DNA from 4 places in the Hydrogenophaga luteola genome. Region 1 is predicted to be linked to each of the others. Evidence: predicted binding sites of a transcription regulator. Region 1 holds the regulator's gene; each other region holds the start of a gene.
The links. The regulator sigma-54, encoded in region 1, starts transcription at its own class of promoters, with help from an activator protein. The targets are predictions, from matches to a motif close to TGGCANGNAANCTGCTTT.
Positions count from the first base shown of each region.

Region 2: glnA (type I glutamate--ammonia ligase) is a predicted target of sigma-54. The motif match lies at 4,331-4,348, and genes of this name have one in related genera.
Region 3: ACFOPI_RS14930 (ammonium transporter) is a predicted target of sigma-54. The motif match lies at 4,717-4,734, and genes of this name have one in related genera.
Region 4: pedF (cytochrome c-550 PedF) is a predicted target of sigma-54. The motif match lies at 2,051-2,068, and genes of this name have one in related genera.

Region 1 is NZ_JBHRXX010000004.1:157,227-165,100, forward strand. It holds gene ACFOPI_RS09900 (HTH-type transcriptional regulator ArgP) at 1-345, shown strand, start outside; gene ACFOPI_RS09905 (PsiF family protein) at 346-717, opposite strand; gene argS (arginine--tRNA ligase) at 833-2,530, shown strand; gene ACFOPI_RS09915 (SPOR domain-containing protein) at 2,545-3,210, shown strand; gene ACFOPI_RS09920 (thiol:disulfide interchange protein DsbA/DsbL) at 3,283-3,921, shown strand; gene lptA (lipopolysaccharide transport periplasmic protein LptA) at 4,098-4,697, shown strand; gene lptB (LPS export ABC transporter ATP-binding protein) at 4,733-5,482, shown strand; gene ACFOPI_RS09935 (RNA polymerase factor sigma-54) at 5,495-7,114, shown strand; gene ACFOPI_RS09940 (THUMP domain-containing class I SAM-dependent RNA methyltransferase) at 7,111-7,874, shown strand, end outside.
Region 2 is NZ_JBHRXX010000007.1:525,086-532,959, forward strand. It holds gene ACFOPI_RS17230 (16S rRNA pseudouridine(516) synthase) at 1-575, shown strand, start outside; gene ACFOPI_RS17235 (DUF2726 domain-containing protein) at 599-1,330, opposite strand; gene ACFOPI_RS17240 (alpha/beta fold hydrolase) at 1,554-2,369, opposite strand; gene ACFOPI_RS17245 (EI24 domain-containing protein) at 2,425-3,315, shown strand; gene ACFOPI_RS17250 (competence/damage-inducible protein A) at 3,321-4,154, shown strand; gene glnA (type I glutamate--ammonia ligase) at 4,399-5,814, shown strand; gene ACFOPI_RS17260 (hypothetical protein) at 6,072-6,578, shown strand; gene glnL (nitrogen regulation protein NR(II)) at 6,632-7,720, shown strand; gene ntrC (nitrogen regulation protein NR(I)) at 7,759-7,874, shown strand, end outside.
Region 3 is NZ_JBHRXX010000007.1:53,741-61,614, reverse strand. It holds gene ACFOPI_RS14965 (HDOD domain-containing protein) at 1-221, shown strand, start outside; gene ACFOPI_RS14960 (bacteriohemerythrin) at 269-778, shown strand; gene ACFOPI_RS14955 (helix-turn-helix transcriptional regulator) at 783-1,625, opposite strand; gene ACFOPI_RS14950 (lipase secretion chaperone) at 1,677-2,360, opposite strand; gene ACFOPI_RS14945 (alpha/beta hydrolase family protein) at 2,381-3,247, opposite strand; gene ACFOPI_RS14940 (DUF2867 domain-containing protein) at 3,452-3,985, shown strand; gene ACFOPI_RS14935 (phytanoyl-CoA dioxygenase family protein) at 4,004-4,669, shown strand; gene ACFOPI_RS14930 (ammonium transporter) at 4,815-6,017, shown strand; gene ACFOPI_RS14925 (polysaccharide deacetylase family protein) at 6,105-6,980, opposite strand; gene ACFOPI_RS14920 (aspartate/glutamate racemase family protein) at 7,004-7,750, opposite strand; gene ACFOPI_RS14915 (GntR family transcriptional regulator) at 7,767-7,874, opposite strand, start outside.
Region 4 is NZ_JBHRXX010000007.1:472,316-480,189, forward strand. It holds gene ACFOPI_RS16985 (sigma-54-dependent Fis family transcriptional regulator) at 1-1,708, opposite strand, end outside; gene pedF (cytochrome c-550 PedF) at 2,112-2,597, shown strand; gene ACFOPI_RS16995 (substrate-binding periplasmic protein) at 2,651-3,541, shown strand; gene ACFOPI_RS17000 (helix-turn-helix domain-containing protein) at 3,660-4,766, opposite strand; gene ACFOPI_RS17005 (XdhC family protein) at 4,900-5,973, opposite strand; gene ACFOPI_RS17010 (CoxG family protein) at 6,015-6,623, opposite strand; gene ACFOPI_RS17015 (vWA domain-containing protein) at 6,666-7,850, opposite strand; gene ACFOPI_RS17020 (AAA family ATPase) at 7,862-7,874, opposite strand, start outside.

The DNA of each region.
Region 1 (7,874 bases):
CCTCACCGCTTGCTGGCGCACCCGGCCATCATCTTCAATCGAAAGGACGCGTTGCAGGACGCCTTCCTGCTGCAGCACTTCGGCCTGAAGCAACCCAGCTACCCGCGCCACTACGCGCCTGCGGTGGACGCCTTCGAGCGGGCGATCGAACTGGGGCTGGGCTGGGGCATGGTGCCCGAGCAGAACCTGCACGGGCGGCCGGGCCTGCAGGAAGTGCTGCCCGACGCCACGGTGGACGTGACGCTGTACTGGCAGCACTGGGCGCGCGAGCCGCTGTCGGCGCAGCGGCTAACGCAGGCGGTCAAGGCGGCGGCGCATGCCGCCTTGCCGCCCGTGGCGGGCTGATCAGCCCTTCAGACAGGTGCTCATGAAAGCCTTGCGCTCATCGCCCTTGAGCGCCTTCTTGCCGGCCTCCTCGTTGCAGGTCTTCATCTTGTTCTGCTGGCTGTTGCCGGCCTCTTCCTCGCCGCTCAGGCATTTGCTCATGAAGGCCTTGCGCTCGTCGCCCTTGAGCGTCTTGGCTTTCGGGTCGGCGTTGCAGGTCTTCATGCGGTTCTGCTGGGCGGTCGGCTTCTTGTCGGCCGCGGGGGCCGCCACTGGCGCCGCGGCGGGAGCGGGTGCCGCAGCGGCGGCAGGTGCGGCCGCAGGAGCCGCCGTCTGGGCGAGGGCCAGTGAGAGGGTTCCGGTCAGGGCGAGCAGGGTCAGCAGTTGTTTCATGTGGTGCCTTGTGGGGTGAAGTGCCCGAAACGGGCCCGGAAACGATACCCGCGTTTGTCTTAAGGCTGTCTGACAGCCGGGGGCAGGGCTTTCCCGAACCTAAAATCCCGTCCCTATGCTCAAGATCAAACAGGAACTGCTGGCCGGCCTCGCGCAGGCGCTGGACCAGCTCTCACCCGGTGCCGGCGACAAGGCCGCCTTCGAATCGCCCAAGGTCGCGGCCCATGGCGACTACGCAGTCACGGCCGCCATGCAGCTGGCCAAACCGCTGAAAGCCAACCCGCGCCAGCTGGGCGAGCAGCTCAAGGCCGCGCTGATGGCGCTGCCGGTCTACCAGCAATGGGTGGCCGACATCGAGATCGCCGGGCCCGGCTTCCTGAACCTGCGGCTCAAGCCCGCGGCCAAGCAGGCCATCGTGACCGAGGTGCTGCATGCTGGCGAAGCCTTCGGCGTCCAGCCCTCCAATGGCCAGCGCCTGATGGTGGAGTTTGTCTCGGCCAACCCCACCGGCCCGCTGCACGTGGGCCACGGCCGCCAGGCCGCGCTGGGCGACGCGATCTGCAACCTCTACAGCACCCAGGGCTGGAGCGTGCACCGCGAGTTCTATTACAACGACGCAGGCGTGCAGATCGGCACCCTGGCCACCAGCACACAGCTGCGCGCCAAGGGCTTTAAACCGGGCGACGACTGCTGGCCCACCGCCAGCGACAACCCGCTGGCCAAGAACTTCTACAACGGCGACTACATCGCCGACATTGCCGAGGCCTTCAAGGCGCGTGCTACCGTCAAGGCGGACGACCGCGAGTTCACCGCGAACGGCGATGTTGAGGACTACGACAACATCCGGCAGTTCGCGGTCGCCTACCTGCGCAACGAACAGGATCTGGACCTGCAAGCTTTCGCGGTCAAGTTCGACCACTACTACCTCGAATCCAGCCTCTACACCGACGGCCGCGTGGACGCGACGGTGAATAAGCTGGTCGCCAATGGCAAGACCTACGAGCAGGACGGCGCGCTGTGGCTCAGGTCCACCGACTACGGCGACGACAAGGACCGCGTCATGCGCAAGGGCGACGGCACCTACACCTACTTCGTGCCCGACGTGGCCTACCACATCGCCAAGTGGGAGCGCGGTTTCACCAAGGTCATCAACATCCAGGGCACCGACCACCACGGCACCATCGCGCGGGTGCGCGCCGGCCTGCAGGCCGCGGGCGTGGGCATCCCCCAGGGCTACCCCGACTACGTGCTGCACACCATGGTGCGCGTGGTGCGCAACGGTGAAGAGGTCAAGATCAGCAAGCGCGCCGGCAGCTACGTGACCCTGCGTGACCTGATCGAGTGGACCAGCAAGGACGCGGTGCGCTTCTTCCTGCTCTCGCGCAAGCCCGACACCGAATACACCTTCGACGTCGATCTGGCCGTGCAGAAGAACAACGACAACCCGGTCTATTACGTGCAATACGCCCACGCGCGCATCTGCTCGGTGCTGGCCGCCTGGGGCGGCGACGTGGCTTCGCTGGCCGGCACCGACCTGTCGCCGCTGGACACGCCGGCCGCGCAGTCGCTGATGCTGCTGCTGGCCAAGTACCCGGCCATGTTGACCGCGGCGGCCGAAGGCTTTGCCCCGCACGACGTGACCTTCTATCTGCGCGAGCTGGCCGCGGCCTACCACAGCTACTACGACGCCGAGCGCATCCTGGTGGACGACGAGGCGGTCAAACGAGCCCGTCTGGCCCTGGTCCGGGCGACGGCGCAGGTGTTGCACAATGGTCTGGCCGTGCTGGGCGTGAGCGCCCCGCAGAAGATGTGAAACCCTCCCCTCCCATGAACATTTCATTCCTGCAGGCCCGCACTCAGCGTGGCGGCACCCTGGTCGGCTTCGTGGTCGGCCTGCTCGTCGGCCTGGGCCTGGCGCTTTCCGTGGCCGTGTATGTGACGCGCGTGCCGGTGCCCTTCGTGGACCGTGGCGTCACCCGCAAACCGGCCGACGATGCGGCCGAGGCCGAGCGCAACAAGGGCTGGAACCCGAATGCCGGGCTGGTGAACAAGGCGCCGCCGCTGCCGACCCCTGCAGAGACGCCGCCGCCGGTGGCCGGCGACACTGCGCCGAAGGAATCTCCGGCGGCGGAGCCCGACAAGGCGCCGGCCGCCAAAGCCGCAGACGCCGCCAAGCCGGACACCGATCCGCTGGGCGACCTGATGAAAGCCAAGGCTGGAGCACCGGCGGAGCCCGCGGCTGCACAGGGGGCCGACCCGTTCACCTACTTCGTGCAGGCCGGGGCGTTCAAGTCTCCCGAAGAGGCGCAGGCGCAGAAGGCCCGGCTGGCCATGCTGGGCATGGACGCCACCATCACCGAGCGCGAGCAGTCGGGCCGCACCGTGTTCCGCGTCCGCATGGGGCCGTTTGGCCAGAAATCCATGGCCGAGGCTACGCGCGAGCAACTGGAGGTGAACGGGGTGGAGGCGGCGCTGGTGCGGGTGCAGCGCTGATTGCACCACCGCACGAGGAACTTTTCACAGGCCCGGGAGCCTGATTCAGGTCATTTCAAGGAGTCCGATTCCATGCATCGTCGAGATTTTTCGCGCAGCCTCCTGGTGGCTGGTGCCGCCACCGCCAGCGGACTGGCCCTGTCGCCGGCACTGGCCCAGCGCGTGGCCTTCAAGGAAGGCACCGACTTCCAGCGCCTGGCCAAGCCAGCACCGACCGAGAGCCCGGCGGGGCAGGTCGAGGTGGTCGAGTTCTTTGCCTACAGCTGCATCCACTGCTACAACTTCGAGCCAGTCTTCGGCGAGTGGATCAAGCGCAAGCCGGCCCACGTCACGGTGCGCCGCATGCCGGTGGCCTTCAACCAGAACTTCGTGCCGATGCAGCGCCTGTACTTCACGCTGGAGGCCATGAACCTGGTGGACACGCTGCACGTCAAGGTGTTCAAGGCCATCCATGAAGAGCGCCTGCCTCTGACAACGACACCCGCCATCACCGCCTGGATCGAAAAGCAGGGCGTGAACCGCGAGCAGTTTCTGGGCATCTTCAACGGTCAGGCCGCCGAGCTGTCCAAGAAGGCCGTCGGTCTGCAGGACGCCTACCAGGTAGAAGGCACGCCCGCCCTGGGCATCGCCGGCAAGTTCTATGTGGGTGGACAGGGGCCGCGCACTCTGCTGGTGGCCGACTCGCTGATCGCCGAGGCCCGCAAAGGCTGACCGGTTTCTGTCACTTCTCTTCTTGAAGCCCGCCTGTGCGGGCTTCCTGCTTTCATGGCGGGAACAATGTGCCGCCGCTGCCGCGAAACGGCTTGGGCACCGCTACAATGAATGCAAGATTTGTGCCCTCATACGCCATGCACCTACACGCACCAACCCCCCGTTCCATCGCCCGGATGTTGGCCGTCATTGGCCTGACGCTGCCCCTGCTGGCGCAGGCCGAAAAGGCCGACAAGGACAAGCCCATGAACGTGGAGGCCGATGCGCTGCGTTACGAAGAGGCGCGCCAGACCAGCGTGTTCACCGGCAATGTGCTGATCACCAAGGGCACCATCCTGATGCGTGGTGCCAAACTGGACGTGCGCCAGGACCCGCAGGGCAACCAGTACGGTCTGCTGCTGGGAACGCCCGAGAAGGCCGGCTTCTTCCGCCAGAAACGGGAAGGTCTGGACGAGTGGATTGAGGGCGAAGGCGACCGCATCGAATACGACAGCAAGGCTCAGACGGTGCTGTTCACCGGCCGCGCGGTGCTGCGCCGCTACCGCGGCACCCTGCTCAACGACGTGAGCGAAGGCACCGAGATCCTCTACAACAGCCTGACCGAGGTGTTCACGGTCAAGGGTGGCGACACCAGCAAGACGGCAGCCAATCCCACCGGCCGCGTGCGCGCCATGCTCACGCCGATCCCGGAAGAGGAGAAGAACGGTCCCGCCGCTCCAGCGACCGATCCGGCGAAGCTGCGCCCCAGCGGCAAGATCACCGAGCCCAAGAAGTGACGGAGACCGTCGCCAGCGCCAGCCCTTCGGGCGACATGGTGTCGCACAGCCGTCTGGAGGTCAGAGGGCTCAAGAAGTCCTATGGCAGCCGCAAGGTGGTCAAGGACGTATCCCTGTCGGTGGACAAGGGCGAGGTGGTCGGTCTGCTCGGTCCCAACGGTGCCGGCAAAACCACCTCGTTCTACATGATCGTCGGCCTGCTGCGGGCCGATGGTGGCGAAATCCTGCTGGACGACCACCGCATCGAATCCCTGCCCATCCACCGGCGCGCCCGGCTGGGCCTGGGCTACCTGCCGCAGGAAGCATCAATCTTCCGAAAGCTGACGGTGGCGCAGAACGTGCGCGCGGTGCTGGAGCTGCAGCAGGACGCCAACGGCCAGCCGCTGTCCGCGCGCGAGATCGACGCCCGCCTGGACGAGCTGCTCAAGGAGCTGCGCGTCGACCACCTGCGCGATTCGCCCGCGCCCGCCCTCTCGGGCGGTGAGCGCCGGCGCGTGGAGATCGCCCGCGCGCTGGCCACCCGCCCGCGGTTCATCCTGCTGGACGAGCCTTTCGCCGGCATCGACCCGATCGCGGTGCTGGAAATCCAGCACATCATCAGCTTCCTCAAGTCGCGCGGCATCGGTGTGCTGATCACCGACCACAACGTGCGCGAAACCCTGGGCATCTGTGACCACGCCTACATCATCAGTGACGGTCATGTGCTGGCCAGCGGGACCACCGCCGAAATCATTGAAAACGCCGAGGTGCGCCGCGTCTACCTCGGCGAGAACTTCCGCATGTGACGGGATGAGCGGATGAAGCAAGGTCTGTCGCTGCGGGTGTCGCAGCACCTCGCGCTGACGCCACAACTGCAGCAGTCGATCCGGCTGCTGCAGCTGTCCACGCTGGAGATGGCCCAGGAGGTCGAGCAGATGCTCGACGAGAACCCGTTCCTGGAACGTGGCGAGGAGCTGGCCGATCGCGAGGATTTCGGCGTTCAGACGGCGGACGCGCCGGTGGTGGCCGGCGAGCAACTGGAAGAAGCGGCGCAGCCGGTGGTTGAGCCGCGCAGCGCCGAGCCGGACACCCGCACCGCCCCGGCCGACAGCGCGGACAGCACCGGCGACGACGTCGAGAGCCGGCTGGACGGTGCGACCCCGGTCGAAGAGAGCTGGGAAGGCGACGGCACGGTCGAGATGGCGCCCGACGACAGCGAGTGGGGGGGCGAAGCGCCTGCGCGCAACAGCGGCTCCGGCAGCGAAGACGACGACACCGCCACCGCCGCCGACCTGGCCCGTGTGCCGGTCAGCCTGCAGGACCAGCTGCACGACCAGGCGCGCTGCCTGCGCCTCTCGGACGAGGACAGCGCGGCGCTGTACTTCCTGATCGAGTCGCTCAACGACGATGGCTATCTGGAGGACAGCCTGCACGAGCTGGCCCGCGCCTGCTGGCGGCTGACCGCCGGCCGGCCCGCCGATGAGGAACCGCGCTTCGACGAGGTCGAGGCGATCGAGCGGCGCCTGGGCATCGCCCTGCAGTGGCTGCAGCAGATGGAGCCCACGGGCGTGGGCGCGCGCGACCTGGGGGAGTGCCTGCGGCTGCAGATCATGGACCTGCGCAACACGCCGGCGGCCCGTGCGGCGCTGGCGATCTGCGAGCAGCCGCTGGAGCTGATGGCCAAGCGCGACATCAAGCGCCTGTGTGCGGCCACCGGGCACGACGACGAGACCGTGCGTGCGGCGCTGACGCTGATCGCGCGGCTCGAGCCCAAGCCGGGGCGCCGCTTCGTCGACGTCGAGCGCAACGTGGTGGTGCCCGACGTGATCGTCACCCGCGCCGGTCGCGGCTTCAAGGTCTCGCTCAACGCCGAGGTGATGCCGCGCCTGCGCGTGCACGACGTTTACGCCAACGCCCTGCGGGGGCGGCGCGAGGCCGGCGGCGAAGCCGGCCACGCGGCCATGCAGCAACGGCTGCAGGAAGCGCGCTGGTTCATCAAGAACATCCAGCAGCGCTTTGACACCATCCTGCGTGTGTCCTCGGCCATCGTCGAGCGCCAGCGCAACTTCTTCATGCACGGCGAGCTCGCCATGCGCCCGCTGGTGCTGCGCGAGATCGCTGACGAGCTGGGTTTGCACGAGTCCACGATCAGCCGCGTGACCACGGCCAAGTACATGGCCACGCCGTTCGGCACCTACGAACTGAAGTACTTCTTCGGCTCCAGCCTGGGCACCGAGACCGGCGGCAATGCGTCGAGCACCGCGGTGCGTGCGCTGCTCAAGCAGTTCATTGCCTCCGAAGAGCCGTCCAAACCGCTGTCGGACAACCAGCTCTCGGACCTGCTCAAGGAGCAGGGCATCGAGTGCGCGCGCCGCACGGTCGCGAAATACCGCGAGGCGCTGCGCATCGCGCCCGCGAACCTGAGAAAAGCGCTTTGAACTCCCTTTCCCTGTTCCTTCCTTGCGCCGCAGGGGTGGAAGACTACCTCGCGGCCGAGGTCACCCGCATCACCGGCGAGACCGCTGTGCAGAAGTCGCGCGCTGGCGTGGCGCTGCAGTCCTCGTGGCGCGACGCGCTCAAACTCAACCTGCACAGCCGGCTCGCCCAGCGTGTGCTGGTGCAGCTCTGGCACGGCGGCTACCGCAGCGAGAACGACCTCTATGCCGCGGCCAGCGAGGTCGCGTGGGAGATCTGGTTCACCCCGCAGCAGACCATCAAGGTCGAGGTCACGGCCCAGCACAGCCCGCTCAAGAGCCTGAACTTCGCGGCGCTCAAGATCAAGGACGCGGTCTGCGACCGCTTCCGCGACAAACGCGGCGAACGCCCCAGCGTCAACACCACCTGGCCCGATGTGCGACTCTACGCCCACCTGACCACCGACACGGTGAGCCTCTACATCGACACCTCGGGCGAGCCTCTGTTCAAGCGCGGCTGGCGCGAGGACAAGGGTGATGCGCCGCTGAAGGAAACGCTGGCCGCGGCCATGATCGCCGCCACCGGCTGGAATGGCGCCGAAGCCGAGTCGCTGGACGACATCGTGCCGCTGTACGACCCCTGCTGCGGCAGCGGCACGGTGGCCATCGAGGCGGCGCAGATCGCGCTGCGCGTGGCGCCCGGCCTGCAGCGGCGTTTCGCCTTCGAGAAGCTGCTGCCGTTCCAGCCGCACGTCTGGCACGCGCTCAAGGACGAGGCCGCCAA
Region 2 (7,874 bases), on a different contig from region 1:
AGGGCGAGCGCTGGATCTATCAGGAGTACGCCTACCTGATGCTGCACAAACCGGCTGGTTTCGAGTGCTCCCAGAAGCCTGGGGCTCATCCAAGTGTGTACACGCTGCTGCCGGCCCCACTGCGCCTGCGGGGTGGTGGTGCCGCTGCTGGGGTGCAGGCGGTGGGGCGGCTGGATCAGGACACCACGGGATTGCTGCTGCTGTCCGACGATGGCAAGTTCATTCACCGGATGACGTCACCCAAGCACCATGTGCCCAAGGTGTACCAGGTGCAGGTGAAACATCCGCTCGATGAGCGCCAGACAGTCCGTCTGATGGATGGCGTCGTGCTGGACGATGACCCGAAGCCGGTTCGTGCAGCCGCATGCCGGGCTCTGGGGCCGAACCGTCTGGAATTGACGCTCACGGAGGGCAAGTACCACCAAGTCAAGCGCATGGTGGCCGCTGTCGGAAACCGGGTCGAGGGGCTTCACCGCTCCCGGATTGGAGCCATTGCACTGACCGATGAGCTGCCCGTCGGGCATTGGCGGTGGCTAACCGCCAGCGAGGTGGCTGAGCTGAGCCGCAAACATTGAGCCCCGGTCGCGGTCTGCACCGGTCAGAGCAGATCGCCTTTACGGCTGTCGAGTGGCATCAGGAACGAATTGTCCTGCCACTGGGAGCCCAGGTCGCTGACGCGTGAATCACCTGTGGTGCTGCCGGGCCAGGTCGACAGGGGACTGAAGTCGCTGTGACGGGTGTTGCGCTGGCGGTTCAACGCCGAGCGCAGATTCGCCTGAGCCGCGATGATGGCACGCTCTTCCTGCTCGTGCTCGCGCATGCTCTGGGCAGTGGGGGTCTCGCCGAGAAACTCGCTGCGGATTTCGGAAACCGTGGGCAGGCTGGACGAACGAACCACCCAGTAGGGGAGCCCGCATTGCGTGAGAAGGGAGTGTTTGAGTTGGCGCGTGCTCCTCGGGATGCCCGCCCGTCCAGGCACGTCCAGACAGCCGACCACCCGTCCGTCGGACTTGCAGATGGTGAACGTGCAGTAGACGCCCCCAAGCAGCCGGTACCAGTCCATTCCTTGTTGCTTCTCCCGGGGCAAGGTGAAGCGGGTGACCGGTAGCTTGATCATCACGTGGTGATCGTAGAAGGCCCGGGACAGCCAGTGCCACACCTGCAACTCTTCGGAGTTTGCGATCACGCGGGTATCCAGCGGCCACCGCTTGGGAATCCTTCGCTGGGCCCGGGCTTTTCGGCTCTCCCAGAGGCGATATATCCACGCGCCGGTCCCCAGCAGAGCGGGCACCAGCATGGACAGAAGCCAAGGGTTGTTCCAGGCGGTCATGCAAATTTCAGTGACGGAGTGTGACCAAATGTAGTCGGATGATCGCGCAAACAGGCGGTTTTGTCGCAATTTGACACGTCGTTTGCGTGATTTCCTTGGGGATTGGAGCTACTCGCCAACCACAGCTCGCGGTTGTGAGTGCGCGTATCACGCTGGTCTCCGAACGGCAAACCCTACATTCTGCCGGCGCTTGAGGCTTGTTGCCATCCCACAAACAGGGGATTCATGGGAGCTCGGAAAGAAACGTCCCAATGGCTGCGAGCACAGCATCGGGCTGGTCCCGATGCGGGCTGTGCCCGCAAGCCGACAGGACCAGGGTGTGTGCTGCAGCATCCTTGGGCTGTACATCCCATATCTGCTGGAGGGTGCCGTACTCGTCGTTGGCTCCTTGAATGGCCAGTACCGGGGCACGAATGTTTCGGCATTCGCTGCGGATATCGAAGTTCAGGAATGCGGGGTCGAGCCAGATGTCGTTCCATTGCCAGAAGGCGTTGTCGACATTCTTGTGATGGCGCGCCAGGCGCGACCGCAGGCCCTGTTCCCCGGGTTGCATGTATACGGACCTGGCCTGCTTGATGGACCGGATCGAGACCTCCTCCACAAACACATGGGGTGCCATGACGACGCAGGCTGTCACCGGATGTCGGCTGGCGTACAGCAGCGCGATGGTGGCCCCGTCGGAGTGGCCCACCAGCACGGGTGCGTCGATGCCCAGTGTCTCCAGCAAGGCCGGCAGCACATCCAGGGCCTCTCGGTGCATGTAGTCAGGTTCGTGCCGCCCGGTGTGCCAGAACTCCCCGACCTGAGGCGTTCCGCGCACGTCCGGCACTGGGTCAGAGTGCCCGTAACCTCTTCGGGAATACACCCAGCCGGACCGTCCGGTGGCGTTGCACAGTTCCTTCGTCCAGTTGCGGCCTCGTTGGGTCCACATGGACACGCTGCCCAGCCCTTCGTGCAGGAACACCAGCGGCGAGCGGCCGGTCTGGCCTGGGATGTGTCGAACCTCCAGGCGGGTGCCATGGATGATGACGCTGTCCATCGTGTCTCCGCTTCGCGTGCCGCCGGGCTGGCGGGAAAACCGGTATTCTCGTTGCATGACTCAGCTGTTTGATGCGTTCTGGCGGGCGGTTGCTTACTGCATGCACCCGCGGGTGATCGGTTTGTCGTTCCTGCCCCTGGTACTGATGGTCGCACTGTCGTTTGGCCTGGGCTATTTCTTCTGGGACACGTCGGTCGATGCCGTCACGCAGTGGCTGCAGACCTATGAACTGGTTCAGGGCTTTCTGGGCTGGCTGGATCGCGTCGGTCTTGGCTCCATGCGGACGGTGTTTGCACCGCTGGTGGTCCTGGCTCTGGCGACTCCGGTGATCGTGTTGCTGTGCCTGCTGCTGGTCGCCGTGTTCATGACTCCGTCCATGGTTGAGCTGGTTGAGCAGCGACGCTTTCCGTCGCTCGAACGCAGGCGTGGTGGCTCCTTCGTGCTCGGCCTTTTGTGGTCGCTGGGTTCCACGCTCGTGGCCCTGGTGGTGCTGGTGCTTTCCATGCCCCTGTGGCTGGTTCCGCCGCTGGTGCTCATCCTGCCGCCGCTGATCTGGGGCTGGCTGACCTACCGCGTGTTTGCTTACGACGCACTGGCGCAGCATGCCAGCATTGCCGAGCGCAAGACCATCCTGCGTGAAAACCGCGGCAGTCTTCTGGTCATGGGAATCCTCAGCGGCTATCTTGGCGCAGCACCCAGCCTGCTCTGGGCATCCGGTGCCATGTTTGTGGCGCTGGCGCCGTTGCTGGTGCCGGTGGCCATCTGGATTTACACCCTGGTGTTTGCCTTTGCGTCTCTGTGGTTCGCACATTTCACGCTGGCGGCGCTGCAGCGTATGCGAGCTGCGCATGTGGTGGAGGTCCTGGATGCCGAGCCAGGAGGCCAGGCAGCCATGCCGCTGGAAACTCCACCGCCTACCACCGTTCTGCCGCCACCTGGCGCCTGACTTTCATGAGCACCAGTCAAGAGAATCTTCCGACGTTTGGACTGATCATCGTCGGCGATGAGATCCTGTCGGGCAAACGCGCTGACAAGCACCTGCCGAAGGTGATCGAACTGCTGGCGGAAAGGGGCCTCTCGCTGGCGTGGGCGCGTTTCATCGGGGATGACCGAGAGCGCATCACCGATGCGTTGCGAGAGGCTTTCGCCAGCGGTGATGTCGTGTTCAGCTGCGGTGGCATCGGTGCCACGCCCGACGATCACACCCGCCAGTGCGCAGCTGCGGCGCTGCAGGTGGACCTGGTGCTGCACCCCGAAGCCCGTGAGCTCATCGAGCAGAGGATGAGAGATGTGGCTGCAGAGAAGGGCGAGGTCTTCGATCCAGCAAGGCCAGACAACGTGCACCGCCTGAACATGGGGGTGTTTCCGGTCGGTGCCCGGATCATTCCCAACCCCTACAACAAGATTCCCGGGTTCAGTTGCGATGGACCCGGCGGGGGCTCGGTGCATTTTGTTCCCGGGTTCCCGGTGATGGCGTGGCCGATGATCGAGGCTCTGCTGGATGGGCCTTACCGCCACCTGCACCGGCAAGGCGTGTGGCAGGAGCGTTCGGTGGTGGTCATGGGGGCCATGGAAGCCACATTGACACCTCTGATGGAGGCCATCGAGCGCGAGCACCCGGTGAAGGTGTTCAGCCTGCCCAGCGTGGACCACCCAGAGTACGGGCGGCACATCGAGCTGGGTGTCAAGGGAGTCCCCGACGCTGTTGCCCCGGCGTTTGCGTCGCTGCTCGATGGGCTAGAACGGTTTGGTGCGAAATTGGGCCCCGAGTTGGTGCGTCAGTAGATTGCACCAGTGTGGTGCTTTATGCTGGAATGCACCAAAAAAATGCGAAATGAATGCGGTGAACTGCAATCACCCCAAGTACCGGGTGTGGCAGACCGCCGGCTCAACGCACTGCGCCATAATCTGCGCCGCCTTGGGGATTGGCGAGTCGTTTATTGATCCCGACGGCACAACTTTGGCACAGAAACTGCTTCATGCCTTTGTCAAATTCAGTTTTCCACTCACACAGCAACAGGAGTATTTGATGGCCAAGACCGTCGCAGACGTGATGCAAATGGTGAAGGACAACGAAGTCAAGTTCGTTGACTTCCGTTTCACCGACACCCGTGGCAAGGAACAGCACGTCACCGTGCCGATCTCGCACTTCGACGAAGACAAGTTCACCTCGGGCCACGCGTTCGATGGTTCCTCGGTGGCCGGCTGGAAGGGCATCGAAGCGTCGGACATGCAGCTCATGCCTGACCCGAGCACTGCCAACATCGACCCCTTCTTCGAAGAGACCACGCTGTTCCTGCAGTGCGACGTGATCGAGCCGGGCGATGGCAAGGCTTATGACCGCGATCCCCGCTCCATCGCCAAGCGCGCCGAAGCCTATCTGAAGGCTTCCGGCCTGGGAGATACCGCCTACTTTGGTCCCGAGCCCGAGTTCTTCATCTTCGACGGTGTGCGCTGGAGCAACGAGCCCGGCCGCGTGTTCAGCGAAATCGAAGAGTACGAGGCCCCCTGGAACAGTGGCGCCAAGCTCGAAGGCGGCAACCGCGGCCACCGTCCCACCACCAAGGGTGGCTACTTCCCCGTGCCCCCGGTCGACAGCACGCAGGACATGCGCGCCGAGATGGTCCTGATCCTCGAATCCCTGGGCATTCCGGTCGAAGTGTTCCACCACGAAGTGGCGGGCGCCGGCCAAAACGAAATCGGCACCAAGTTCTCGACCCTGGTCGAGCGCGCCGACTGGACCCAGGTTCTGAAGTACGTGGTCTGGAACGTGGCGAACGCCTACGGCAAGACGGCCACCTTCATGCCCAAGCCCTACGCTGGTGACAACGGCTCCGGCATGCACGTGCACCAGTCGATCTGGAAGGATGGCAAGAACCTGTTCGCAGGCGACGGCTACGCTGGTCTGAGCGACTTTGCCCTGTTCTACATCGGCGGCATCATCAAGCACGCTCGTGCGCTGAACGCCATCACCAACCCTGGCACGAACTCCTACAAGCGTCTGGTGCCCGGCTTCGAAGCCCCGGTCAAGCTGGCCTACTCGGCCCGCAATCGCTCCGCCTCGATCCGCATTCCTTACGTGGCCAACCCCAAGGGCCGCCGCATCGAAGCGCGTTTCCCCGATCCTTCCGCCAACCCGTACCTGGCCTTCTCGGCCCTGATGATGGCCGGCCTGGACGGTGTGGAGAACAAGATCCACCCGGGCGAAGCCGCCACCAAGGACCTCTACCACCTGCCGCCGGAAGAGGACAAGCTGGTCCCGACCGTCTGCCACAGCCTCGACCAGGCGCTGGAGTATCTCGACAAGGACCGCGCCTTCCTGACCAAGGGCGGCGTGTTCACCGACTCCATGCTGGACGCCTATATCGAGCTGAAGATGAGCGAAGTGACTCGCTTCCGCATGGCGCCGCACCCGGTGGAATTCGACATGTACTACAGCCTGTGATGGCGGGCCCGGTGACCGGGCCTCGCTCCGCAGCCAAAAAGGGACGGCCAGGCCGTCCTTTTTTTTGGCCGTTCGAACGAGCGCATGGGCATCCTGTCATGGCGGATACCATGCGGTCTGTTTTTGGGTCATACTGAAAAATGATTCTCAATGCGCCCACCGCGCCTGGAGCCCACGTGTTGTCGAAGCTGAACGTTGCCCGAAGAACGCATCGCGTCCTGATCCTTTCCATCGCCGCGGCGTGGTGGTTGCCGTCTGTGGCGCAAGAGCGAATCTATCGCTGTGGCAATGAGTACACCAACAACGCCACGGTGGCGAAGGCCCAGGGCTGCAAGCTGATGGAGGGCGGCAACATCACCGTCATTCAAGGCCCCGCGCCGCAGGCGGCTCCGCGGTCTGCCAGCTCCCCGGCAGCGCCCCGCAGTGCGCCTCGCAACGACTCGGCTGAGCAGCGTGCGCGCGACAGCGATGCCCGCCAGATCCTCGAGATGGAGTTGAGAAAGGCCGAAGAGCGCCTGGCTCAGGCCCAGAAGGCTTACGCCAATGGGCAACCCGAGAAAGAGGGCATCGAGTCGCGCAACCACCAGCGCTACCTTGATCGCGTGGCCGAGCTCAAGGCCGCGGTGAGCCGGGCCGAGGCCGATGTGAATGGTCTGCGGCGCGAACTGGCCCGCATGGGGGGGGCGCCAGCGGCGCCCGGCCCCGCGGGGCCTGCTCCTGCAGCGCCGGGTGCGACCGGGTCGTCTGATCCTGCCGCAAAATAGCCGGCTTGAAAAAACCAGACCTCTCTCCCACCCTTTCCCGTGTCGCCGCGGCCATGCTGCCGGGCAAGGCTGCTCAGCGCGCGGCTTCGGCGCACGGCAAATTCCACTCGCTCGATCTGCTGGCCACGCTGGTGGCGGTGGTGTCGCTCGACGGGCAGGTGCTCTTTGCCAATGCGGCGCTGGAGGATGCCCTGGGCATGTCCCGCCGCAGCATCACGGGCACGCTGCTTCAGGACTGCTTCACCGAGCCGCAGCTGCTCCAGAACGCGCTTGGTGGTGCGGCTGTCAACGAGTTCGCGGCCTTGCGGTACGACGCCTGGCTGCGACGCCTTACCCATGAGCCGCTGCCGGTCCATGTGGTGGTGGCGCAGACCGACACGGCGGGTGAGGTCATCGTCGAGCTGCTTCCGCTGGAGCAGCAGGCCCGGCAGGAACGGGAAGAGCGGCTGATCGACCAGGCACAGGCCAACAAGGAGTTGATCCGCAACCTGGCGCATGAGATCAAGAACCCGCTCGGCGGCATCCGCGGCGCGGCGCAGTTGCTGGAGCTGGAGCTCGACAACAAGCAACTGACCGAGTACACGCAGGTCATCATCCACGAAGCGGACCGGCTGCAGTCGCTGGTGGATCGCCTGCTGGCGCCGCACCGTCGGCCTCATGTGGTGGGCGACGTGAACATTCATGAGGTGTGCGAGCGTGTGCGCTCGCTGATCGTGGCTGAGTTCCCCCGGGGTCTGAAGGTGGTTCGCGACTACGACACCTCCATTCCCGAGTTCCGCGGCGATAAGGAGCAGCTGATCCAGGCGGTGCTCAACATCGCACACAACGCGGCGCAGGCGCTCGCGGAGCGCATCGCGGCGGGGGATGCGCAGATCACCCTGCGCACGCGCGTGGGCCGGCAGGTGACCTTCGGCAAGCAGCGCTACCGCCTGGCACTGGAATTGCATGTGATCGACAACGGGCCTGGCGTGCCCGATGCGATCAAGGACCGCATCTTCTTCCCGCTGGTGTCGGGTCGTGAGGGAGGTTCCGGGCTGGGGCTGACCTTGGCCCAAACCTTCGTGCAGCAGCACCATGGACTGATCGAGTGTGAGAGCGCGCCAGGCCACACGGATTTCAAATTGCTGATTCCGTTGCCATGAAACCGAAACGCCTCGCCTGAGGAAGGGAAGACGCACACATGAAGCCGATCTGGATAGTGGATGACGATCAATCGATCCGCTTTGTTCTGGAGAAGGCGCTGTTGAGGGAGAACCTGCCCACCCGCAGCTTCACCAATCCGCAGGAAGTCCTCAA
Region 3 (7,874 bases), on a different contig from region 1:
CGCTGGCCTATCTCTGCGCCCGGCTGGGCGAGCGCTTCGCACTCGGCGAGCTCGACAGCCTGGAAGGCTACGACCCGGCGCTGGACATCGCTGCCGACACCCACCACCTGCGCGCCAGCCTGGCCCACCCCGCCCTGGCCCGACTCGATCAGGCGCTGGCCGCGCCCGAACTGCAGGCCGCGCTGGACCAGATGATGGGCCGCACCACCGCCGAGGCTTGACCCCGGTCAAGCGCCCTGGCAGGGGTTTGCGGCTACAGTGACGCCCCATGGACGCGACCACCACCTCCGAAGCCCCCGCCCAGGCCACCACCGGCCTGAACTGGACCCCGCAGCTGCAGACCGGCGACGGCCGCATGGACGACACCCACGAAGAGTTCGTGGACATGCTCAACCGGCTGCTGGCCACGCCCCAAGACCAGCAGCTGCCGCTCTACCTTGAGTTCGTCGAGCACACCAAGGAGCACTTCGCCCAGGAAGAGCGCTGGATGGTGGCCACCGGCTTCGCACCCGACAACTGCCACGCCAGCCACCACGCCACCATCATGGAGACGCTGCACGCCGTGGTGGAGCACTACGAAAAAGACGACAAGGAAATCATCACCCGCCTGGCCGAGGCACTGGTCGAGTGGTTCCCGCAGCACGCCGCGAGCATGGACGCCGGACTGGCGCTGCACATGAAGGAAGTCGGCTTCGACTCCCGAACCGAAACCCTGGCCGACCCGAGCAAGGTCCGCCCGGCCACGATGAGCGGTTGCGGCAGCGTCAGCTGCAGCTGAACCGTCAGTAGGCCGGCGGTTCGATCCACCCCGGCAGGGCCGTCTGGTCGACCTTCATCCGGGTGGGCGGAAAGAACGCCGACGGCGACGCGCCATAGCAGCGCGTCCAAACCTTGGCGAAGTGCGCTGAATCGGAAAATCCAGCCATCTGGGCCACCTCTGTGAGCGGGTGCCCTCGCCCTAGATGGCGCGCCGCCAGCCGGATCTTGCACGACAGGGCATAGACCCGAAGCGACAGACCAGCCTGCGCAGAGAACAGACGGGAGGCATGCTCGACGGACAGTCCGAGTTGCGCCGCAAGTTCCGTCAGCTCGCGCGACGGGTCGCTCTGGATTTCAACCATCATCCAGCGCACCCGGGGATCCAGATCAGGCACGGGTGCGAACGCCGACACAAGCTCCCCAAGGGCACGACGGATCGCCTTGTCCAGCGCCTGACCCGCAAGCGCGTCGGCCAGGAAGGCAGTGCCAACGGATCGCAGCGCGTTGAATCCCAGGTGGTCAAGGCTGCGCACCCGCGCGTCGGCCGCCTGGACAAACCGGCGAAACGCCCAATGCAGGGGCTCGACATCGATCAGCAGAAAGGGAATGCCGGCCGCCCAGAGCGAGCGCTCGACCAGGGGCGCCACCATCAGCAGCTTGCCGGACACCTCTCCCTGATCGGTGGACACCACCAGTCCCCTGTGCTCGTCCAGCGACTGCAGCAGGGTGACCGAATGCCGGCACGCCCGGCTCTCCAGGCTGTGGCAGGCGAAACAGAAGCTGTCGCCCAGGAGCCGGCAGCGGGCGCCCTGCGCCCGACCAGCCCTGTGGTCTTTCTCGGCGCCCGAAACATCTGAAGAAGCCATCTGACCGCCCCACAAAAAGAAGGGCGCACCTGGCGAACAGGCGCCCCCGTGCTAGCGCTGCGCATCGTAGCGTGCCTGCGCCCGCACAGCTTTTTCCTCCATGGGAGCGTCCGGCACCGGGTCATCCCGCATCAGCTCCAGCAGCCTGCGTGTCACAGCCTCCTCCTCCCCATAGAGCCGCCGGGCGACCTCCTCTCCGAAGTAGCTGCTTCTCAAGGCCCGGAGTTCGTCCAGTTCGGCCAGTCCCTCCTCAGGCACCAGCGGCGCCTTGGCAGAAGACGACGACAGCTTCTGGGCCTGCTCGTAGCCCTGGTAACGAACAACGAGGTCCCTGGCCGCGGCCGCCGCCTTGGGCGGCAAGCCGGCCAGTTGCTCGTCAAGAACGTTGGCGAGGCGCTCTGGTGGCGTCAGCACCACGAGGTTCTCCATCGCCACCCGCATGCGCTCGTCCAGCTTCAGGTTGCCCGCCAGGTCGACCCCGAACACCCGGCCACCGCCGCTTGACGGTGCCTGAACCGGGGGCATCCAGGCTTCGACCGGGGCCGGCAAAGGGGCTGGCTCGGGCTCCGTGCCCAGACGAGCATCCAGCCAGAGGCTGGGTGCGGTCCGGGACGGCGTCGCAGGCGCCGAACCGGTGACCAGCGGCGCCGATCCGGGCTTCTCTTCAAGACCCTTGACCCAGAACGCCACCACCACCAGCAGCACGCCACAGCCGGCCACGAGGCAGGCATTCACGCGCTTCTTGTCCATGGCAGTCAGTACGGGCAGTTGCTCTGATAGCGATCAAAACGCAACGTGGTGTTGTAGCTGTTGTGCTCCGCGCCGCACAGGAAGGTCGAGTAACGGGTGTCACCGTCCATGAAACGCTTCATCCAGGCCACACCGTAGCGACCGATGGCCTCGTTGCGCACGTTGGGTGCAAAGTGCGTCGCGTTCTGCAGCTCAGCATACGCCTTGGACGTGGTCGACGGGATGCTGGTGTAGAACGGCCGGGCGTGCACCGTCACGGCGGCGACGGTGTCGCCGTCGGCGCCGAAGATCATGGTGGGCACCCGCACCTGCGTGAAGCTGCTGGTGGTGTTCCAGGGCGTGAGCGGGAACGCGGCCTTGAGCGTCGGGTCGTCCTCGGCCGCAATCAGCGAGCCGCCGCCACCCATGGAATGCCCGGCCACCGCCTGGCGCGAGGGGTCGATGCGCCCCCGCACCGTGGCACTGGACCGGTTGAGCGCGTGGCTGAGCGCCGCCCGCAGCTGTCGCGCGCGCGAAGAGGGCTGGTCCAGTGTCGAGTTGGTGTTGATCACGATCACCACAAACCCATGCGACGACAGCTTCTCGCCGATCCAGGCCACGCTGCTTTGAGTGGCCGTGAAGCCGGGACTGATCGCGATCAGTCCGTACTGACCCGCGGTGCGCGGGTAGTAGATCGTGCCACCGCCAAAGCCGCTGGCCGAGAGTCGGGACACGCTTTCGCTGGAGATGCTGAGGTAGCCTGAAGTCGCGTTGAGCGATGACGAGGTGGGCGCGGTGGTCTGCGCCTGAGCCAGCCCCAGAGTCACCAGGGAAAGAAGGCAGGCGGCGCGCCATGTCAGGTGCCGGCGCGGGTGGATCGGTCGATCGGTCATGATGTCTCCTTGATGGATTGGTTGGTCTTGTTGGCGCCACTGCCTGTCCGTCTGGAACGGACGGCACGCGGCCAGGCCATGCTAGGAAGCCGTTCATCCGCGCGCTTGTACCGACTTGATGTGGGCGCTGCATCGAAACACAGCCACTGTCGCCAACGAGACAACAAAGCTGGGCAGCTTGTCCAACCAAACCCATTCAACTTGATGAACACCCCCACCGCCGTTACCCCGCCTGCGGGCAGCCGCATCGCCCAGCGCCTGGAAGGTGCCAACTTCCACGATGCATGGGCCATCGATGCCGCCGACCCGTCGCTGAGCGCGCTCGGCCAGTTCCTGAAATCGGCCCGGGCCACGCCGCGCTGGGTCGACGCCTGCATGACGCTGCGCAACCGTGCGGTGCAGCTGGTGGGCCTGAAGAACCTGGGCGAACTCTCTGAGATCAACCCCGCCCGCCCCGACGCGGATTACCGGCCTGGCGAGCGCGTGGGCATCTTCACCCTGTTCGAGAACACGCCCGACGAGGTGCTGCTGGGCGACCGCGACAAGCACCTGGACGTGGTGGTCTCGGTGCATTGCGCCCGCCCGACCGGTCAGCCCGTGCGCGTGACCGTCACCACCGTGGTCCACACCAAGAACCTGCTAGGCCGGCTGTACATGCTGCCGGTCAAGCCCATGCACACGCTGATTGCGCCTTCGGTGCTGCGCACCATCGGACTTCGTGCCCAGGTGAACACCTGAGCGCCCGGAGCCCACCTCATGCTGCGAGAACAGATTGATCAGCATGGCTGTGCCATGGTCGAAGCGGTCCTGGCGGCCACCGAAGTGCAAGCGCTCGGTTCGCAACTGGAAGCGGGGGGCGGCAAGCCGGGCCAGCGCGAGCGCCTCGTCGAGCCGTGGTGCGCCGAGCTGACCGCCCGTCTGCGCCGCCACCCAGCGCTGGCGCCGGTGCTCACTCCCGACCTGGTCGCACTGCAATGCATCTGTTTTGAAAAGTCGGCCGACCTCAATTGGCTCGTGGCGGTGCACCAGGACCTCAGCTTTCCAGTCGTGGGCCAAACGAACCATCCAGACTGGAAGGCCTGGTCGCGCAAAGACGGCACCCAATATGTGCAACCCCCTGTGCAGGTCCTCGAACAGCTTCTCGCAGTGCGTGTGCACTTGGACGCCTGCGGCCCCGATGACGGCGCGCTTTCAGTGGTTCCCGGTTCGCACCTGCAGGGCGTGATCACACCGGACGAGGCCATCCGCCTGCGCGCAGGGGACCAATCCTGCCCAGCAACACCCGGCGATGCCTTCCTGATGCGCCCCTTGCTGCTGCACCGATCTTCCAAGGCCCTGGGCAGCAGCCGGCGGAGGGTGCTTCACTATGTCTTCGGTCCGCGCGCGCTCCCCGACGGAATGGCCTGGCTGCATGCGGCGTGATGCAAGCAGGCACCCCATCGGTGCCCAATGCACCAGCAACAATCATTTGGCTCAGTTTTTGCTTTGACATGGTGCGATTCGCCATGCAGACCCTGTTTTGGCGCCAATCACGCACCAAAACAAGCCTTCTGCACGGAGATTTTTCATGGACGCACTCAAACAGGGCGCAGATGCCCTGTTCATCCTGCTCGGCGGGATCATGGTTCTGGCCATGCACGCCGGTTTCGCCTTTCTGGAGCTCGGCACGGTTCGCAAGAAGAACCAGGTCAACGCCCTGGTCAAGATCCTGGTCGATTTCTCGGTCTCGACCATCGCCTACTTCGTCGTGGGCTACGGCGTCGCCTACGGCACGCACTTCTTCATCGGCGCCGAAACGCTGGCGCAGAAGAACGGCTACGACCTGGTCAAGTTCTTCTTCCTGCTGACCTTTGCCGCCGCCATCCCGGCCATCATTTCCGGCGGTATTGCCGAACGCGCCAAGTTCTGGCCGCAACTGATCGCTACGGCCGTCATCGTCGGCTTCTTCTACCCCTTCTTCGAAGGTATCGCCTGGAACGGCCACTTCGGCGTGCAGGCCTGGATCGAGGCCACGACCGGTGCGACCTTCCACGATTTCGCCGGCTCGGTGGTGGTGCACGCCGTCGGCGGCTGGATCGCCCTGCCCGCGGTGATCTTCCTCGGCGCGCGCGCCAACCGCTACCGCAAGGACGGCGGCATCTCGGCCCACCCGCCCTCGAACATCCCGTTCCTGGCGCTGGGCGCCTGGATCCTGTGCGTCGGCTGGTTCGGCTTCAACGTCATGAGCGCCCAGACGCTGGACAAGATCTCGGGTCTGGTCGCGGTCAACTCGCTGATGGCCATGGTCGGCGGCACGCTGGCCGCGCTGATCGCCGGCAAGAACGACCCTGGCTTCGTGCACAACGGCCCGTTGGCCGGCCTGGTCGCCGTCTGCGCCGGCTCGGACCTGATGCACCCGCTGGGCGCACTGGTGGTGGGCGTGGTGGCTGGCTTGCTGTTCGTCTCCATGTTCACGTTGACCCAGAACCGCTGGAAGATCGACGACGTGCTCGGCGTCTGGCCGCTGCATGGCCTGTGCGGCACCTGGGGCGGCATCGCCGCCGGACTCTTCGGCCAACAGGCGCTGGGCGGCCTGGGTGGCGTCAGCTTCGGTGCGCAACTGCTGGGAACTGCCATAGGCGTGGCCTGGGCGCTGCTGGGCGGGGTGGTGGTCTACGGGTTGCTCAAGCTCACCCTGGGCCTTCGGCTGGACCAGGAAGAGGAGTACGACGGCGCCGACCTGAGCATCCACAAGATCAGCGCCACGCCGGACCGCGAAGTCAGCTGGTGACCCGCGTATGCGCATCCACCGTTCGGGTGCGACGCGATCCGACGACCGCGGGCCGTTGAAGCGCCGCGCTCCCTTGGCGCCAGGCGCTTATTCGGGGGTGTAGCCCGCTTCCGCAATGGCGCCGGCCGTGGTCAGCCAGCAGCCATCCCGCTTCCTGGCGATGTGCTCGAGTGCGCGCCGGAGCTGGCGCAGGCGGAAGGGCTGCCCAGTGATCATCGCGTGCAGGGCGATGCCCATGACCAGCGGCTGCGGATGGCGGTCGGCCTGCTCAAGCATCTCGTCGAACTGGTCCACGATCATGTCCGCAAAGTCCCCGGCGTGCATCTGTCGCCCGATGATGGCCGCGCTGTCGTTGAGTTCCTGCGGATACGGCACCGCCAGGAGCCGTCCACCCCTGGTGCGCAGCCACACCGGCTGGTCGTCCATGCACCAGTCCAGCACATAGCGGTAGCCCGCTTCATGCAGCAGGTCGGGTGTGCGTTCGGTTTCGGCAATCCAGGGACTCAGCCAGCCGGCCGGCCGCCGCCCCTCGTGGCGGGCGATCGTCTCGGTGACGTGATCGATCAACGCCCGCTCGTCCTCCTCCGCCAGATCCGCCTGGTGTTCGGAGTTCGTGCGCCCGTGGGAGGCGATCTCGGCGCCGTCGGTGCGGAAGGCGGCCACCAGGTCGGGTGCGACCGCGTAGAGCTCGCTGTTGATGAGCAGGGTCACCGGCAGCCCGCACTGCTGCAGCAACTCGCGCAGACGCCAGGCGCCCACGCGGTTTCCATATTCGCGCCAACTGTTGTTGAGCACGTCCGGCGCGGGGATGCCGGGCACGAGGTCTTCGACGAGGCCCTCACCGAAGGCGTAGTGCTCCAGGTTGAGGGCCACATAGACGGCGAGCCCGTGGCCACCTGGCCACCGCCCCGCCGGTCGGGACACGATGGGCGTATAGGGAAAACGGCCATGACTGCGCAACATCGGGATCTCCGTGAAGGGGGTATTCAGGCGCCTCGACCGAGGCGTGCCGCGATCGCGTGGTCCACATCCACCAGTTCGCGCGGTGGTGGCAAGGCATAGCTGCCCGCCGTCGGCTTGGGCAGCTTCAGCTGCGCCAGCAACTCGGCCTGGCGCACGGCGGCGTCGATGCAATCGACCACCGGCACGGGCACCGCCCCTTGCACGCGCGCAGGGACACCCGCCATCACGGCGCCGGTGAGCACGACCACTTCCGCACCATCGCGTTCGACCAGGTCACAGGCCGTGCGCTCGATCTCGCGGTCGAGTTCGTCGTGGGTGCCCCGACCGTAGGCGGCCGTGCTTTCGAGCGCCCGCCAACCTGCGATCCGGCTGGACAGGCCGTACGACGCCACCAGCTCCTGGTACAGCGGCAGGACACGACGACCGAACAGGATGATGCCCATGCGCCCGCCCAGCATGCAGGCGGTGTGCAGGGCCGCCTCCGTCATGCCGACCACAGGCACCGGCAACAGTTCGCGCGCGGCCCGGACACCCGTGTCGTAGGAAACGGCCACCACCACGGCGTCGCAGCCCTCGGCGTGCCGCGCGGCGAGCACGATGGTCGAGTGCTCGCCCATCGCCAGTTCGGCGCGGGTGGCGATCACCCGCGCACCAAAGGTGCCCGTGACCGGCACGATCTCGGTGCCCGGTGAAGCGCTGCGCCGCGCTTGCGCGGCCACCTTCTCAGTGACGATGTCCGACGTGTTGGCATTGATGACCAGCAAGCGCATGGGAGGCTCCCGGGGCTCAGTTCGCGGCGAAAACCGCCTCGAAATCGACTTCGCCGTCATCGTCGCGCCCGAAATCGAGTGAGGCTTCCACATGCCCCAGGTGGTCGACCATCAGATGCGCGGC
Region 4 (7,874 bases), on a different contig from region 1:
GCAGCAGGTTGTGCAGCTGGCGGAAGTTGCCCGGCCAGTGGTAGCGCTTGAAGATGTCCATCACCCGCGGTGCGATGCCTATGTTCTGGCCGCTCTCGCACAGCGACTTGACGATCTTTTGCACCACCAGGTCGAAGTCGGTGCGCTCGCGCAGCGCCGGCAGGCGCACCACCAGGCCGTTGAGACGGTAGTAGAGGTCTTCGCGGAAGTCGCCGCGCGCGATCATGTCCTTGAGGTTCTTGTGGGTGGCGCTGACGATGGCCACGTCCACGTCGACCTCCTTGCCCGCACCCAGCGGACTCACCCGCCGCTCCTGCAGCACACGCAACAGCCGCGCCTGCAGGTGCTTGGGCATGTCGCCGATTTCGTCGAGGAACAGCGTGCCACCGTTGGCTTGCAGGATCTTGCCGATCGAGCCCTTCTTGCGCGCGCCGGTGAAGGCGCCTTCTTCGTAGCCGAACAGCTCCGACTCGATCAGGGTGTCGGGAATGGAGGCGCAGTTGACCGAGACAAAGGGCTGGCCCGAGCGGTTGGAGTCGCCGTGGATGGCCTGCGCCAGCAGGTCTTTGCCGGTGCCGGTCTCGCCCAGGATCATCACCGGGATGTCCTTGCCCGAGACCATGCGCAGCTTGTGGATCACGGCCGAGACCTGCGGGTCGCCGGTGTCCAGGTACTGCAGCGTGGAGAGGTGCGGCTTGCGCGGCACCACCTTGGCCACCGCAGGCGAGGGTGTGGCGGCGGCCTGTTCTTCGGCCTGCTGCGGCGTCACCGGCATGGGCCGGCCTGCGTTCCAGGGGTTGGCCGCCTTGATCTTGACGCGGCACCACACGGCCACGCCGTTGTGCAGCACCAGCTGCTTGGGCGTGGGAAGGGTGCCGCTGAACAGGTCGACCAGCGAGGAGATCGGGATGCCGAACAGCGAGGAGAAGGTGTGGGCCTTGAGCGCAGCAAACGGCAGCCCGATCTGGAACTGTGCGCTGCGGTTGGCCGAGATGAAGCGGCCCTCGGGCGAGAACACCGCGATGCCTTCGACCAGGGTGCCGAGAAACTCCGAGCGGGTGTGGAAGTGCACCCGGATCGCCTTCGGGAAGATGTCGGCGAACATGTGGTTCTCGATCATCTGCGCCGACATGCGCACCAGGGCCAGCGTGTGCTGGTGAAAGCTGCGCTGGTCGCCGGTCACGTCCAGTGCGCCGATGACCTGACCGTAGGGGTCGAAGATCGGCGAGCACGAGCAGGTCAGGAACTTGTTGGCGTTCAGGAAGTGCTGGTTGCCATGGACGGTGAGCGCCTCTTCTTCGGTCAGCGCGGTGCCGATCGCGTTGGTGCCCTTGGTCTGCTCGGACCAGTCCATGCCGGGCATCAGCGCCACGCGCGAGGCTTTTTCCAGGAAGTCGTTGTCGCCCAGCGAGTGCAGCACCATGCCCTTGGCCGAGGTCAGCAGCACCATGCTGTGGGTGTTGGCGATCTGGTCGTACAGCGTCTCCATGACCGGTGCCGCGTGCTGGAACAGGAAGCGGTTTTCGTCCAGGGCGCTGGTCAGGTCGCCACGCAGCGGGCTGGAAAAGTCGGGTTCGCTCTGTTCGGTGATGCCGAATGCACGCGAGCGCTGATGCGACTGGCCGATCGGATCATGTCCGGCCTCGTGGGGGGCAGAAGGCATGCTGACACGCTCTCGGCCGGGTGGCGTGTACATGGCGGCACTCATGTTGTCTCCAGGGTCCGGGGGAAGGCCTCCCCAGTAATCCATCGACCAGTTCGGCTCGATGGGGCCGAACTGAAGCGGATCGTGGTCGTTGCTGTCCTGACTCATGTGATTTTCTTCATATCTGTGCCACGAATCAACAGTGGGAAATCCCTGAATGAAACAAGCTGTGGCGGGTGCCTCCTTCCGGTACAAAGCAAATCCCCGGCCAGCTCACAGTGGCCCCTTGTGCCCGTTCGGAATGGGACAGTGGTGGGGGTGTGGGACAACGGGGTGGTTCAATTTGGAACACATGGGCATTGCAATTGGGCCGGGATGCGGGTGACACAGAGGCGGTTCTTTTTGTGGCCCGCTTATTGCTGACCGGGTGTCAGAAGCCCTTTTTTCTGAACCTGGAGACAAGCCCATGAACGTCCGTTTTTCCCTCGCATCCCGACGCGCTGTCGCCCTGCTGGTGGCCGGCCTGACCGCCACCGCTGTGTATGCCCACGGGGACGTGGTCCCGCAGGCCGTGGACACCAGCACCCTGCCGCAGCTGGGCGCCAAGTGGCTGGACGCCAACCCCTACAACGAGCAGAGCCCGGCCCGCAAGGAGGCGCTGCGCATCGGCACCTCAGCCTACAACCAGAACTGCGCCCGCTGCCATGGCCTGGAAGCCATCTCCGGCGGCATCTCGCCCGACCTGCGCAAGATGGACAGCGACTGCTCCGGCCTGGCCGACGCGGCCAAGAAGGCCTCCTGCATGAAGGAAATGGACGACTACTTCATCTCCACCGTGCGCCGCGGCCGCGTGCGCGACGGGCGTGTCTACATGCCGCCGTTCGAAGGCACGCTGACGCAGGAAGCGATCTGGACCATCCGCACCTACATCGAGACCCGCCGCGAACCCTGAGCCCACGCCACCGGCGGGGCCGTCAGCGACAACATCACAGAGAGACAAGACCCATGACCGACTCCACCCTGAAGACTTCCAGGGGCCTGCGCCGCCGCGAAGCGCTGGCGCTGCTGCCGGCCGCGCTGGCCATGCCCTGGCCGGTGCTGGCGCAGACCGACCTGAGCGACCTGGCGCGCATCCGCGCCAACGGGGCGCTCAAAGTCGCGGTGTACAAGGACAACGCACCGTTCTCCAGCGGCCCGGCCACGGACATGAAAGGCCTGGACGTGTCACTGGCCGAGGCGCTGGCCCGCCAGATGAATCTCAAGCTCTCGCTGCTGCCGTTCGACGCAGGCGAGAACATGAACGACGATCTGCGCAACATGGTCTGGCGCGGCCACTACCTGGGCTACGGGCCGGCCGACGTGATGCTGCAGGTGCCGGCCGACCGCTTCCTGGCCAATGGGAACCCGCAGGTGACGATCATGGCGCCCTACATGCGCCAGTCGAATGTGCTGCTGCACGACAGCCGGCGTCTGGCCTCGGCCGCTTCCCCCGAAGACCTCAAGGGCCTGCCGCTGGCGGCTGAGCGCGGCGCGGGGGCGGCCAGCGTGCTCATGGGCTATGGCGGTGGGCTGTTGCGCAACCAGGTCTCGATCTACCCCTCGGGCGTCGAGGCCGCGCAGGCGGTGATCGACGGCAAGGCCGCAGGCGCGTTCGTGCTGCGGGCGCAGGCCGAGGCCGCGCTGTTCCAGCGCAAGGCGTCGGTGGAGCAGTTCCCGCTGTCCAAACTCAACCTCAACAACGGCATTGCCGACACCGGCTGGCCGGTGGGCATGGCGATCAAGGCGGCCCACAAGGACCTGGCGACCGCGCTGGACACGGCCATGAAAGCACTGCGCGAGAGCGGCGAGCTGCTGGCCATGTTCAAGCAACATGGCTTGACCCTTACGGCTCCTTGAAGGAAGCGCAGCCGGAGCGCGCGCCCCCAGACCAGTCGCCCCGTTGGACCGGCTTTGCCGGACCACAGGGGCGGTCCCCTCGCGCAGCAGGGGGGAAGCCGCGCAGCGGCGCAGGGGGCTATTTCTTTTTCGTGAGTTTGCGGTAGACCGTCGCGCGGCTGATGCCGAGCGCGCGGGCCGCTTCCATGACGTTGCCGCGCGCGTCTTCCACCGCGCGGCGGATCAGGGCGGCCTCCACGTCCTTGAGCGGCACACTGTGGCTGGCCGGGCGCGGCGAGCCGGAGACGCGGCCTGGTCCCTGGGCCAGCAGTTGCAGCCGCAGGCCGGACCACAGCGGCACCTCGAACGCCGGGCGCTGCGCGCGGGCCGCGTCGAACAGGCCATCGGTGGGCACCGCGAAGACCTCGCTGCAGTGCATCGCGCCCTCCTGCGGCATCAGGCCCAGCATGTCGGAGGCCGCGCGGTTGGCGCCGATGATGCGGCCGTCGTCGTCCACACAGACCAGGCCGTCGTTGTCGTCGCCGAGCACACGGCCCGGCCAGTTCAGGCGCAGCAGCATGCGGTGCGGGCGCGAGGTGGTCAGCGCGTTCTCGATGCTGCGCGCCGACTGCGTCACCAGGTGCTTGAGGGCGGGTTGTTCCGCCACGTCGATACCCGTCAGGTCCAGCATGCCGACGCAGTGACCGTCCGGCCCCCAGATCGGCGCGCCGGCGCAGCTGAAGGCGCCGTTGTCGTGGAAGAAGTGTTCGCCGCGGTGCAGCCAGACCGGCTCGTGGTCGGTCAGCGTGGTGCCGATGGCGGTGGTGCCGACGGCGCGCTCGGAGAGGTCGACCCCCACGCGCGCGATGGCCGCGGCCCGCGGGTTGTTGCGGTCGACCGGGCCGTCCACGTCGATCACCGTGCCGCGGGCGTCCGTGAGGATGGCGAAGTAGCGGGTGTGCACCATCGCCCGCGAGAGCGAGCGGATCACCGGCGCGGCGGCCTGGATCAGGGGCTGGCTCGCCTCCAGCGCCTGGCGCATGCCGCTGGCCGACACCGGCTCGAAGGCCACGCGCTGGTGCGGGTCCTGTCCCATGGCCAGGCAGCGACGCCAGGAGCGTTCGATCGGAGCGGCCAGCCAGGGTGAGGGGGCGCTGTCGCGCGCCTCCAGCACCGACAGGCGCGCACGTTCGATCAGGGCCAGACGCTGGTCAGGGAGCAGGGGGGAATGGACGGTGGTGGTCACATCGGCCTCGGCGTTCGTGGGCGGAACGACAGTGTTGCAGATTGAGACAGTGCCCGGGCAGGCACCCGGACAATGCACCTCTTTTGCAGTCAACCGCAAGTCACATGCCACGCCGTGGCCGGGGCGGCGGCGCTCAGGCCACGCGCGACGCGCTGAAGCAGACGGCGCCGCCGTCGTCCGCGCTGCGGGGCTGGAGCTGGTCCTTGGCCGGACCGACCTGGGCGTCGCGCGGCAGCGCCACACCGTTCTTCACCGCCAGCACCTCGGCCATGATGCTGACCGCGATTTCCGAGGGCATCTTGCTGCCGATGTAGATGCCGATGGGGCCGCGCATGGCGGCCAGGCTCTCTCCGGTCTGGTCGAAGTGTTCGATCATGCGCGCGCGCCGGGCCTCGTTGTTGCGGCGCGAGCCGATGGCGCCGACGTAGAAGGCCTCGGTGCCCAGGGCTTCGAGCAGGGCCAGGTCGTCGAGCTTGGGGTCGTGCGTGAGCGCGATGACGCAGGTGCGGCGGTCGACGCCGAAGGCCTGCACCACGTCGTCGGGCATGCCGGTGAGCAGCTTGGCGCCGGGCACGTTCCAGCTGCCGCGGTACTCCTCGCGCGGGTCGCAGACCGAGACCGAGAAGCCGCAGAAGATCGCCATGGTCGAGAGGTACTCGGCCAGCTGGCCGGCGCCGATCAGCAGCATGCGGTATTCGGGCCCGAAGGTGTTGCGCAGCACGCGCCCATCGTCGCTTAGCGCCTGCGGCCGCTCGCAGGCCGCGACCGTGACGTGTCCGGTGGCTAGGTCGGTGCTGCGCTGCATCAGCCGCCCCTCGCCCAGCGCCGTCACCAGCGTTGCCAGAGCGTCGGTGTCGGGGTTGAACTCCAGCATCAGTTCCAGCGTGCCGCCGCAGGGCAGGCCGAAGCGGTGGGCCTCGTCGGCGCTGACGCCGTACTTCACGCGCTCCGGCGGGCCGTCGGGGATGTCGTGGGTGCCCGCGCCCGCAGCGCCGTCCGCGCGTCGGTAGCGGTAGATCAGGTCGTCCTCGATGCAACCGCCCGAGACCGAACCGATCACGGCGCCGGTCTCGCACAGCGCCATGATCGAACCGACCGGGCGGGGCGAGGACCCCCAGGTGCGGATCACCGTGGCCAGCAGCGCGCGCTGGCCTTGCTGGCGCCATTGCAGCAGTTGGCGCAGCACCGTGATGTCGAGGTTTTCCATGGCGTCTCCAGTACAGGCGGCAATTGTGAGCGGAGCAGGCCTCAGCGGCTGAACCACCACAGGGCCAGCAGCATCACACCACCCGCGATCCAGACCCAGGTGGGAATGCTCCCCCCGCTGGGGGCGGTGGCCTCGGCCACGGCCACCGGTGCCTCGCCCGCCGCAGCGGCCTGCGCCGCGGCATCGCGTGCGGCGTAGGCTTCGGGGTGGGCCTGTTGCATGGCCTCGTCGAAGCGCTTGAAGAAGTCTTCGGCCATCGACTTGGCCGTGCCGTCGATCAGGCGCTGGCCCAGCTGCGCCACCTTGCCGCCGACGGTGGCGTGCACGGTGTAGTCGAGCTCGCAGCCGCTGCCGTTTGGCGTCAGCCGGACCTCGGCCGTGCCTTTGCCGAAGCCGGCCACACCGCCCTGGCCCTCGAAATTGATCTTGTAGGACTCGGGCGCGACGATGTCCGAGAGCAGGATCTTTCCAGCGAACTTGGCCGCCACCGGCCCGATCTTGACCGCCATGCCCACCGCGTACTGGTTCTCGCCCGTGGCCTCGACCTTGTCGCAGCCGGGGATGCAGGCCTTGAGAACGGCGGGGTCGTTGAGCGCGTCCCAGGCCTGTTGCTGGGTGACGGCCAGGGAGCGGTTGCCTTGCATGTCCATGGTGGTGTGTCCTCTTTGTTTTGGGGTTTCTGAGTGAATGGGTCAGCGCCGCAGCACGGCCGCGATGCTGGCGGCCAGGTCTTCGAGCTTGCTGAGGTTGTGCACGGCGAGCATGCCGTGCGCGTGGTGGTGCAGGGCCGCGGCGCCCCGGGCCAGCGGGGCATAGCCCTCGAAGCGCAGCAGCGGGTTGAGCCAGAGCAGTCGGCCGCAGCGCCGCCGCAGCCAGGCCAGCGATTCGGACAGCGCCTCGGGCTCGCCGGTGTCCAGGCCGTCGCTGACGATCAGCACCAGCGTGCGGCGGCCAACCAGGCGGCGCGCGTGCTGCTGCTGCAGCGCCTGCAGCGAGGCGCCGAGCTGGGTGCCGCCGGCGAAGTCGGCGATCAGCTCGTTGGCGGCGACCAGCATGTCGTCGGTGTCGGCGAGCCGGAAGGCCGGTGTGAGGTCGGTCAGCCGGGTGCCGAAGGCGAACACGTCGCGGCGCCGGTGGTGGCGCGTGGCCGCGTGCAGGAAGGCCAGCAGCAGCCGGGTGTAGCGCTCCATCGAGCCCGACACGTCCACCAGCACCATCAGCGGCAGTGGCTGCTCACGGCGCGAGAGCTGCGGCAGTTCCATCAGCTCGCCGCCGTGGCGCACCGCGCGGCGCAGAGCGCGCTGCCAGTGCGGCCGCGTGCCGCCAGGGCCGGGCTGGCTGCGGCGCGAATCGTAGGTCGGCAGCGGCAGGCGGATGTCGCGCGCCAGCCGCTCCACCAGCCGGTACTCGGTGCCCGAGAGGGTGTTGAAGTCGGCATGGTGCAGGCGCCGGATGTCGCTGGCCGTCATGGCGGCGTCGAACTCGACCTTCTGGTCTTCCTGTTTCGGCTTGGCCTGCTGCCCGAAGCTCTTCTGAGGCGACAGCGCTTCGCGCACGCGCGGCCGGCGCTGGCTCGGCTCGGCCTTGCCCTCGGCGCTGGGCAGCAGCTGCGACAGCAGCTTCTGCGCGATCTCGGGGTTGCGGAAGTAGGTGTCGAACAGCTCGCGGAACACCAGGCGGTCCTGCTCGCGGGTCACGAACACCGCCTCCATCGCCGCGCTCACGTCCTCCTTGCGCTCCAGCCCGACCGCCATGGCGGCGCGCGTGGCCAGCGCAATGCGCGAGCTGTCCACGCGCACGCCGGCGCGGCGCAGCGCGCGGCCGAAGCCGGCGATGTTGTTGGCCAGTTTGCCGGTGCGGGCGTCTCCGAGCTGCATGAGCGGCGGACTCAGGCGGGCGTG